Regions from separate parts of the Syntrophobotulus glycolicus DSM 8271 genome, predicted to be linked through region 2. Evidence: predicted binding sites of a transcription regulator. Region 2 holds the regulator's gene; the other holds the start of a gene.
The links. Region 2 encodes LexA, which represses DNA repair genes until DNA is damaged. Its sites were predicted from a motif close to CNAACANNTGTTNG; they were not measured.
Positions count from the first base shown of each region.

Region 1: recA (recombinase RecA) is a predicted target of LexA. The motif match lies at 2,903-2,916, and genes of this name have one in related genera.

Region 1 is NC_015172.1:2,236,130-2,241,370, reverse strand. It holds gene rimO (30S ribosomal protein S12 methylthiotransferase RimO) at 1-792, shown strand, start outside; gene pgsA (CDP-diacylglycerol--glycerol-3-phosphate 3-phosphatidyltransferase) at 786-1,406, shown strand; gene SGLY_RS11025 (competence/damage-inducible protein A) at 1,587-2,822, shown strand; gene recA (recombinase RecA) at 2,952-3,998, shown strand; gene SGLY_RS17160 (regulatory protein RecX) at 4,013-4,486, shown strand; gene rny (ribonuclease Y) at 4,806-5,241, shown strand, end outside.
Region 2 is NC_015172.1:1,778,747-1,783,987, forward strand. It holds gene SGLY_RS08730 (hypothetical protein) at 1-521, shown strand, start outside; gene SGLY_RS08735 (M23 family metallopeptidase) at 1,111-1,941, opposite strand; gene SGLY_RS08740 (LysM peptidoglycan-binding domain-containing protein) at 2,179-2,487, opposite strand; gene lexA (transcriptional repressor LexA) at 2,624-3,238, shown strand; gene SGLY_RS08750 (D-alanine--D-alanine ligase family protein) at 3,235-4,317, opposite strand; gene lepB (signal peptidase I) at 4,382-4,906, opposite strand; gene SGLY_RS08760 (methionine gamma-lyase family protein) at 4,914-5,241, opposite strand, start outside.

The DNA.
Region 1 (5,241 bases), 460 kb from region 2:
CTTGGGGAAGTAGCGTGGCTGGCTGAGCAGGGTGTGAAAGAAATCATCGTTACGGCTCAGGATACGACAAGATACGGTATGGATATCTATCAAGGGCTGGAATTGGCTAATCTGCTTGCGGCAATCGCAGAGATTGACGGAATTGAATGGATCAGGCTTCTTTATTGTTACCCGGAAGTGTTCACGGATGAATTGATTGAAGTGATGAGGAAGGAACCCAAGATTTGCAAATATTTGGATATTCCTTTGCAGCATGCCAATAATAAAATCCTTACGGAAATGAACAGAAGATATTTGAAGCAGGATGTCGAAAGGCTGATCAATAAATTAAGAAAAGCCATACCTGATATTGTCTTGCGTACGACCTTTATTACCGGGTTCCCGGGAGAGGGAGAAGAAGAATACGCCGAACTGCAAAATTTTGTCCGGGAAATGAAATTTGATCGCTTAGGTGTTTTTGCCTATTCGCGCGAAGAAAATACTCCGGCCGGAATGAGAAAGGATCAGGTTCCTGAAGAAGTGCGGGAGGACAGAAAGAACAGACTGCTGGAACTTCAGGCTGAACAGGCTGAGGAAAATCAAAAGAAATGGATTGGAAAGACCGTCAAAGTCCTCTTGGAGGAACGGCTCGATCATACCCAGTGGCTGGGACGCAGTGAGGGTGATGCCCCGGAGATAGACGGGCAGGTTTATGTCAGGGCGCAGAAAAAAGAATTCAGTACCGGAGATATGATTGAAGTCACGGTTACCAACGCAGATATTTACGATTTGGAAGGAGAAGCAAGATGCTAAATCTTCCGAACATCCTGACATTAGTCAGAATCGTTATGGTTCCGGTTTTTATGGTCATCCTTCTGTTGAAATTGCCGGGAGGCAAGACGTATTTTGCCTATCAGAATTTCGTGGCGGCGGCGATTTTTATCATTGCGGCAGCTACCGACGGTCTGGATGGGTTTATTGCCAGAAAACTTCATCAGGTGACCAATTTGGGGAAATTTTTGGATCCCCTGGCAGATAAATTGCTGGTTTCTGCCGCATTGATATCGCTTGTACAGATGCATAAAATTTACGCCTGGATTGTCTGGGTCATTCTGGCCAGGGAATTTGCAGTCACAGGTTTACGGGCCATAGCGGCTGCCGATGGGGTAGTCATCAGTGCCAGCAAGCTTGGGAAGATCAAAACTGTTTCCCAGGTAATCGCCATAAGTATAATGCTGTTAAATGACTGGCCTTTCTCCTACCTGGGGATTTATCCGGGAAAGCCTTTAATTTATCTGGCTTTGGTGTTGACCATAATTTCCGGGGTGGATTATATTGTTAAAGCACGTAAGTTATTAAGCAAAAAAGATATCGGGAAGGTCAGAAAAACAATCAGGGCATCAAGGATCATCCGGAAAAAGAAATAAGAACGATTTATCGGAGTAAGGAAAGCAAGAATTACCGCAAAAGGAGTATTCTTGCTTATTTATTTTGACGGAATGAAGCGCCGATTCGACAAAAAAATCATCCGACAAAGAAAAAACGGAATGATCAAAGAAGGATAGGGTATAATGACAAATACATCAAACCTGTAGGAGGATATGTCAATGAAAGCAGAGATCATCTCGACAGGAACGGAGCTTCTTCTGGGAAAAACGTTGAATACCAGTGCAAATTACATCACCGGGCAGCTTTCAGGTCTGGGCATTGAAGTCGATTACCATACGACAGTAGGAGATAATAAGGAGAGACTGCAAGAAGCATTAAAACAGGCCATACATCGGTCTCAGCTGGTCTTTCTCACCGGCGGAACGGGCCCTACGGCCGATGATATGACAAAGGACCTGGTTGCGGAAGTCCTGGAACTGAAAATGGTTTTTAACCAGGAAACAATGGAAAAGATAAAGGACTTTTATTATGCGGAAAAGAAAACCCCTCCAGGGTCGGACAAACAGGCCTGTTTTCCCGAAGGTTCTCAAATCGTGCCCAATTCGGTAGGGACGGCGCCGGGGGCGATTATCGAAAAAGAAAACCACACCGTCGTTATTTTACCCGGGCCTCCGGGTGAATTGCAGCCAATGTTTGAGCAGCATATTTTACCGGTTTTGCGGCATAAACTTGAGAACCATTGTGAGCGATTGTATACCAGGATTTTAAAAGTCTTCGGCCTGCAGGAAGCGGAATTGGAAAAGGAGCTTCAGGGACTGCTGGGACAAAAAAATCCTTTTATCACATTGATCGACGGCCATACCTTTATGGACCTTCGTTTAACGATCAGGTCAAACGATCAATCGGAAGCCTGCAGGCTTCTGGATTCAGAAGAAGCAGAAATCAGGAAAAGGCTTGGCAGCAGGATATTTGCTGTGGATAACCAGACCCACGCATCTGTGACCGGAGATTTGCTGCGGCAAAATAAACTTACCGTTTCAACAGCGGAATCCTGCAGCGGGGGACTGCTGGGAGGGGCAATAACCAATGAAGCAGGCAGCTCCGATTATTACCTTGGAGGGGTGATTACTTACGCTAACGAGGCCAAAGAAAAGCTTATCGGGGTTCAGGCCGAAAGCCTTCGAAAATATGGGGCGGTCAGTGAGACTGTGGCGAAAGAAATGGCCGAAGGGGTAAAAAGAGCTCTGGGATCTGATTTGGCGCTGGCAACAACCGGCATTGCCGGGCCGGGCGGCGGAAATGATGAAAAGCCGGTGGGCCTGGTGTATATTGCTTTGGCGACTTCTGAACATACTGAAGTAAAAAGGTGTCTGTTTAACGGGGACAGAAAATCCATCAGAAACATGACGGTTGAAACAGCAATCAATATGCTGAGGTTGTATTTGCTCGAATAAGGAAAAATAAGAAAAGATTTTCTCTAATCAGAAAAAACCGTTTGACAAAAAGTTTGAAGAATTATTATAATAAAATAAATCGAACATATGTTTTGTTTCTTGGAGAGAATTAGAGGAGGATACAGAGAAATGTCAGGTACAGATAAACTCAAAGCCTTGGATATCGCTTTAGGACAAATAGAGAAGCAGTTTGGCAAAGGAGCAGTCATGCGTCTTGGCGAGGCTTCAACAAAAATGGCGATTGAAGTCATTTCTACCGGGGCCTTGGCTCTGGATGTGGCACTGGGAGCCGGAGGAGTGCCCCGAGGAAGGGTAGTGGAAATCTATGGACCGGAATCCTCAGGAAAAACTACAGTGGCTTTGCATGTGATAGCTGAAGCGCAAAAGGCGGGCGGAGTTGCGGCCTTTATTGATGCGGAGCATGCTCTTGATCCCGAGTATGCCAAAGCACTTGGTGTGAACACGGATGAGCTGCTGATATCACAGCCCGATACGGGTGAGCAGGCTTTGGAAATCTGTGAAGCTCTGGTTCGAAGCGGAGCAATTGATGTTGTAGTGATTGATTCGGTGGCGGCGCTTGTGCCGAGGGCGGAAATCGAAGGGGAAATGGGAGATTCTCATGTTGGCTTGCATGCCAGACTGATGTCTCAGGCCCTGAGAAAGTTAACGGGAGCAATCAGCAAAAGCCGGACCTGTGTAGTGTTTATTAATCAAATACGGGAAAAAGTCGGGATCATGTTTGGCAACCCGGAGACAACCACAGGAGGCCGGGCTTTGAAGTTTTATGCTTCCGTAAGGCTTGAAGTGAAAAAACAGGATGTGATTAAGCAGGGACAGGATGTGATCGGAAACAGAACCAGAGTAAAAGTAGTCAAGAATAAAATTGCCCCTCCTTTTAATCATGCGGACTTTGATATCATATACGGGGAAGGTATCTCGCGGGAAGGCAGTCTGGTAGATTTGGGAGCGGAAACAACGATAGTAACAAAATCGGGGGCCTGGTATTCCTATCAGGGGGAGAGGCTTGGGCAAGGAAGAGAAAGCGCCAAGGAATATTTACGCGATCATCCTGAGGTCAGGCAGGAAATAGAAGCAAAGATACGCGAGAAGCTATTGGTTAATAAAGGCAAGAGTCCTGCAAGCAGTGAAGCTGATCCGGAAAGCAGCGAAGAGTAGCGAAAGGAGCATTGATGAAGAGCGCTCTAAGCGAAGCCTTGAAAATCATTTCCCGCCGTATGGTCACATCAGATCAGCTTGAGACCAGGCTGAGCGGGAAAAATTATCAAAAGCAGGAAATCAAAGAAACGATAGAGAAGCTGAAAGCTTGGAATTATCTTGATGACAGGCAATATGCCGAGGCCTTTTGCAGAGCAAAAGCCGGAAAGTATTCGCGGGCTCGCATAAGACAGGAACTGGTCGTCTCAGGGATAGGAGAAGGAATAATTTCTGAAGTGCTTGAGAGGCTTTATCCGGAAGAGGCTGAATATGCTTATCTCAAGAGCATTCTTTCTAAATACATGGAAGAAGAAAAAAATAAAATGGCAAGAAGAGAAGCCAAAAAACAAGCCGAGAATATCTGCCAAAAAGTTGGACAAAGATTATACCGAAAAGGGTATCCTTATCGTTCTATTCAAAGAGCGCTTGAAGAATCAAATCATATTTAAAGAAAAAAGAGAAACAAATTAATTCGTAAGAATAGAAAAAACATTTTTGTGGCATTCCTTCAAGGAATGCCGCTTGACATTGCAGTTACATTTCATTAAACTAAAATTTGTAGACTTTGTCTCTTGAATTAATAACCTTAACGGTTTCTCTTATATATTTTTTTCTTGAACATGGAGTGCGTGACAAGTAAAGATATTTAAATATACAAAGGGAAAAGTATATCCTTGTTGGGTTAGAATGAAAGAGGCTGGTCATACCAGTTTTTTTTAGTGTTAATAAAAATTTATTTATTCATTTATTACTAAGGAGGTGAAAAATGTGGGATCATCAGCAATATTTGGCGTATTAGGCATATTAGCTGGGTTGCTGGTTGGTGCTGTTGCTGGTTGGCTTGTTCGCAGAAACGTTGCTGAAAAGGCGATTGGCTCTGCTGAAATAGAGGCAAAAAAGGTCCTGCAAAATGCGGAGGCCAATGCCGAAGCGAAAAAGAGAGAATCTGTTGTAGCTGCAAAAGAAGAAGTAATGCAGATCCGGAATGAGGTTGAAAAAGAAACCCGGGAACGCCGGAGTGAGTTACAGAGAATGGAAAGGCGTTATCTGCAAAAAGAAGAGACCCTGGAGAGAAAAATTGAGGCGATTGAAAGAAGAGAAGATCATTTAATTAAAAAAGAAGCAGAAGCCGAAGAACATAAAAATGAACTGAAAGAACTTGTCAATAAACAGATGGCGGAACTGGAAAGATTATCAGGACTCA
Region 2 (5,241 bases):
AGGAATTCAAACAGCTGATTCGATATACGGTAAATCATTTTATGAAGAGTGATGACGCTACTGCTTTTATCAAGGATATCATGATGACCAGTCTGGATATTGCTCAAATTCCTGATCAAGAAAAAGCAAAGCTTGAACTGGAGGAAGCGTTTAAATCATATTCTGAAAATTCCAATCAATTTCTCTCTGAGTTTAATCATTTTATTGATTCAATGGCGGACGTAGGAATAATTGGAGAAAAAGGCATTAACTTGAAATTCTTTATTGCAGACGGGTATATCATCAAGCAAACCGGATATATTGATCTGAATTTAGACCTTGAATCCTTAGCCCATTTGGCTGCGGATTTGAATGACATCAAGGAAGAGATTCCTGAAGATATAAAAGGGACAATTAAAATTGGAATAGGGTTCTCCTCTGAAGTTTATGATATCAACAAGGATATTGATATTAACTTTCCGGAAATCAATGATCAAAATTCTATTGATTATATGAAATTATTAACTTCAGTAAAAGAATAGAGAACTAAAAAACAGTCTCCTTATGGCTTTCTTTCATAAGAAAGTATAATATAGGCATTGCCAATTAAGATGAAACATGGTATCTGTTGAATTAAACGATACCATGTTTTTATTTCTAGTGAGAGATTATTCTGTTCTCTTCGACAATAGATAGAATAAAACAGTAGAGAAGGGGAGATAAGGTAATTGCTTAAAATATGTTAACAAGACTCTAATCATTAGTAAAATATTTCAAAATGATGTGAAATATGGTGCAATCCTTTAATAAGCAAATGTTTTTGCTTAAAACTTTTGTTTATTTTAAAGTTTTGAGAATCAAGATTTAGTACGTAAATATTAAAAATTCAAGTATTGATACCTAAGACAAGATTGTTAAATCTTATGATATACGTGAAAAGTACAAATAAATATGAGACTAATCTATAAAAGCTGTCTAGACACACATATAACCAAATCGAGAACTATAATGATGCAAACCATCTTAATAACCCAAAAGTCCATCTAAAACATTTTACTTTACATAATATTTATTATGGGACTCAAACTACATAAGCCGGTTTCTCCTTTAACAAAAATACCGGCCGGCTCTTTATTCATTTTTGAACTGATAGTATTCCCAGACCTTCAAATATGGGAAAGGATTAATCCATTTTCCATTGGGCAGCTCAATGCCGAAGTGCAGATGATCAGGTGTTGTCACCGCATCACCGGTATTACCCATAGTGCCTAACAGATCACCTTTATTGACTTGTTTATTGATAGATAAACTGCTGTTAATTGTATCAAGATGAGCATAATAATAATAATTTCCATCTGAGCCTCTGATCCCTACCCGTTCTCCCCCCAATCTATTCCAACCAAGCTGTTCTATGGTGCCCGTCGAGACACTAATGATGTTTGTGCCTTTTTTATTAAACAAATCCGTTCCTTCATGCCGTCTTTGGCCGCCCTCCCGGTCTGCTCCATATGTATCATCATAAGTGGGAGCTTTTTCAACCGGAAATCCATATTCTTCAGGATTGTATATTGTATAGTATTCTAAGATTCGCCTGAATTTGATTATTTTATTTTTTTCGGTACGGTTGATTCCTATCCAGTCTATATCTGCGAACTGTTTGTTACTTTCCAGTTGGGCAATGATAGTTTTAATATATTTGTCTCGCAGGCTGAGCTCTTTAGAATGATCATCGGTATATGGATCATTGAGCAGTGATAGGACAGCGATATAATCCTTCCAATTTCCAGGATATTTTTTTTGGTAATAAAGAAGCTGATCGGGTGAAATAGAATTGAGATATTCATAATCGAGTGAAAGCTGATCTTGATGAAGGTATTTGTAAAGAAAGGCACTGGCGGTCAAAACCGATATGCCTGTTAAAATAGAGATAATCAGAACAATTATTCTCTTTTTTTTATTCATAAAAAAAGACCTCCAAACTATTACGATCTAAATATATGGAGGTCAATGGATAAAAATTCTTAAATAATCCCTGGAACCTTTATATAATTTGTCAGCAGGTTGTACAAGTTAAATCGAGAAATCAATAAAACATACCCAATCTTCTATAAAAAGGCAGAGTATGTTTTATTGATAGAGTATTTATCTTTTATGAAGATCGTTTTTAGGTCATCAGGGTTGTTTATCCTTTAGTATCGATTACATTTTAACAGATGGCACATAGAGAATTTGACCGGGAGCGATATTATGATTGGGCAGTTTATTATATTTGATGATACCGGCGATAACATTGTCAATATTGGAAGCTCCGTCTAAATTGTTTGCGATCTCCCAAAGGGTATCCCCTTCCTGAACGGTTACTTTTGTATAATATGTTGCAGTATTAAAGCCTTGGCCGAATAATGTGCCGCTGTTGAGCAAGATCATGAGCAACAGCAGGAAAAGAAAGACTGTTAATGCTCTGACAGGATATTTTAATACATGTGTTTTCAGAATCCCCACCCCCAAACATATGTTCTTGTATCATTGTAATACGAACCTGTGTTCGTGTCAACGATTAATCGAACATAAGTTTGCTTTTTGGGGTTTTAATGGTAAAATACTATTATGCATAATTATGGATTATAATGGGGAGGTTGAAATAATGGAAGATCTGTCCCAGCGTCAGCAGGAAATCCTGGATATCATAAAAAGAGAAATAGCCAAAAAAGGCTATCCCCCTTCTGTCAGAGAGATTGGTGAAGCTGTCGGGCTAACATCCAGTTCGACAGTGCACAATCATTTAAATACTCTTGAACAAAAAGGCTATATTCGGCGCGATCCCACGAAACCCCGGGCAATCGAAGTGTTGGACGGCTCCGGCAATAGCGAAATGATGCACAATACCGTACATGTTCCCCTGCTCGGCCAGGTTACGGCCGGTCAGCCAATCATGGCAGTAGAAAATATTGAGGATTATTTTCCATTACCCTATGATATGGTGAAATCCGATTCCGTATTCATGCTGCGCATCCAGGGCGAAAGCATGATCGAAGCCGGTATTCTCGATCATGATCTTGTTTTGGTCCGTCAGCAAAATACCGCAAACAATGGGGAGATTGTTGTGGCGATGATTGAAGATGGAGCTACCGTGAAAAGATTTTATAAAGAGAAAGACTGTATACGCCTCCAGCCGGAAAATTCCGGTATGGAACCCATCTATGCCCGGAATGTCACCATTTTAGGCAAGGTTATTGGGGTATTCCGGCTGGTTGTCTAATCTGTGACGTTTAGCCGGTGAAATCTTTCCAAACCAAGCCGGATCAGCCTGTTCAGCAGCTCGGGATAAGAGACTCCTGTTGCTTCCCATAATTTTGGGTACATCGAGATATTGGTAAATCCGGGTAAGGTATTGATTTCGTTGACAAAGATTTCCTCGGTATCAGTAACAAAAAAATCCACTCTGCCCAAACCGGAAGCATCAACCGCTTGAAAAACCGTAACAGCGTATTCCTGAAGCTTGTTTACGGTTTTTTTATTTAATTGGGCGGGGATAATCAGCTTGGAATCATCGATATATTTTGCTTCATAATCATAAAATTCTTTACACGGGATAATTTCACCGGGGACGGTAGCCTGCGGGGTTTCATTTCCCAATACGGCAAGCTCAATTTCCCTGGCTTTGACTCCTTGTTCGATCACAACCTTATCATCATAAGCCGCAGCGAGCTTCAAAGCCTGACCAAGATCGGACTCTCGGCTGACCTTAGTGATCCCTACACTGGAACCCAAATTAGCAGGCTTGACAAAAACAGGGAAAGATAATTCCGTCATTACCTTCGTGCGGATACTGTCCGGATCATTGTCAATCTGGTTTTTTAACACTGTAATATGAGGTACGATAGGCAAGCCGGCCTGGGCAAAGACCGCTTTCATCCTGTCTTTATCCATGCCCAAAGCCCCGCCTAAGACACCTGAGCCAACATAAGGAACACCGGCTATTTCAAATAAGCCCTGAATAGTTCCGTCCTCCCCTTTTGGACCGTGAAGCACCGGAAAAATAAGATCAAATTTACCGTCACCAGGAAGTGTGTTCCCGGAAACCGGGATAAAACGGGGATTGGCCGGATCAGTGACTAAGGTAACTTGAACATCGTGACTGGAGACTGTGCCATTGTTCAGCTTCCAGGTCTGAGGATCAATCCCCCAGTACCATTGACCTTTTTTGGTTATTCCTACGGTTAATATTTCATATTTCTCTTTATCTAGAGCCTGAATAACCGAGGCGGCCGAAACCAGGGAAACTTCGTGCTCCCCGGATTCTCCGCCAAAAATGACAAGAACTTTCATCTTAGGCATTGAGTATTCTCCCCCCTGTCTTGGTTTAGCCGGAACCGAAAAGTTACAGCAATCATCGTTTCCGCTACAAAAAGATCTTGATTTTTGAAAGAGGCCAGTAACAGATCAACACTTTGCCTTGAACAAGCCCCGTTTCCACTAAGCCGTTAAATCTGGAATCGTCTCTCATATGTCTATTATCATTCATGACAAAAATATGATTTTCGGGAACAAGGACCGCCGGCAGATCAAAGGTTGTTTTTTCCGGCTGGTAAGGCTCATAAAGAGGCTGGTTATTGATAAAGGTCAGTCCATTTCTGATTTCAACGGTATCGCCTGAAAGACCAATGACTCTTTTGATCAAAAGCTTTGCATTGTCCGGTGAAGAGTATGAGACGATTTCTCCTCTTTTCCAGATATCCGGCCCTTTATAAACGGCAACCATACTTGAAGCAGGAAGCGTCGGCTGCATTGCCTGATCCTCTACTGTCAGCAAACCGAAGCAATAGGTTTTCAGAACCCAGGACAAGGCAAACAGAATTAAAGATATTTCAATAATATCTGACAGATAGGTCAAGAAAGATTTTTCCGTAGTTGTTTTTTTGAGCATAATCGCCTCAAGCAAGAAATCCCTTTTCGGATAAATTAAGAGCTGCTAAGATATTGGCCAGTTTAACGTAGTCAAAGGATATCCCTCCCTGCATATAAGCAACATAGGGTTCACGTATCGGCCCGTCTGCAGAGAATTCGCTGGTCGCTCCCTGGATAAATGTTCCACCCGCCATGATCACCTCGTCGGAATAGCCGGGCATTGGCGCAGGCAGTGGCAAGACATGAGAATCAATGGGGGAGCCCTTCTGCAAGCCTTGGCAAAAGGCAATCATTTTCTCTTTAGAGCCAAGCCGGACAGCTTGAATCGTATCTGATCTTACGGCAGCCGGTTCG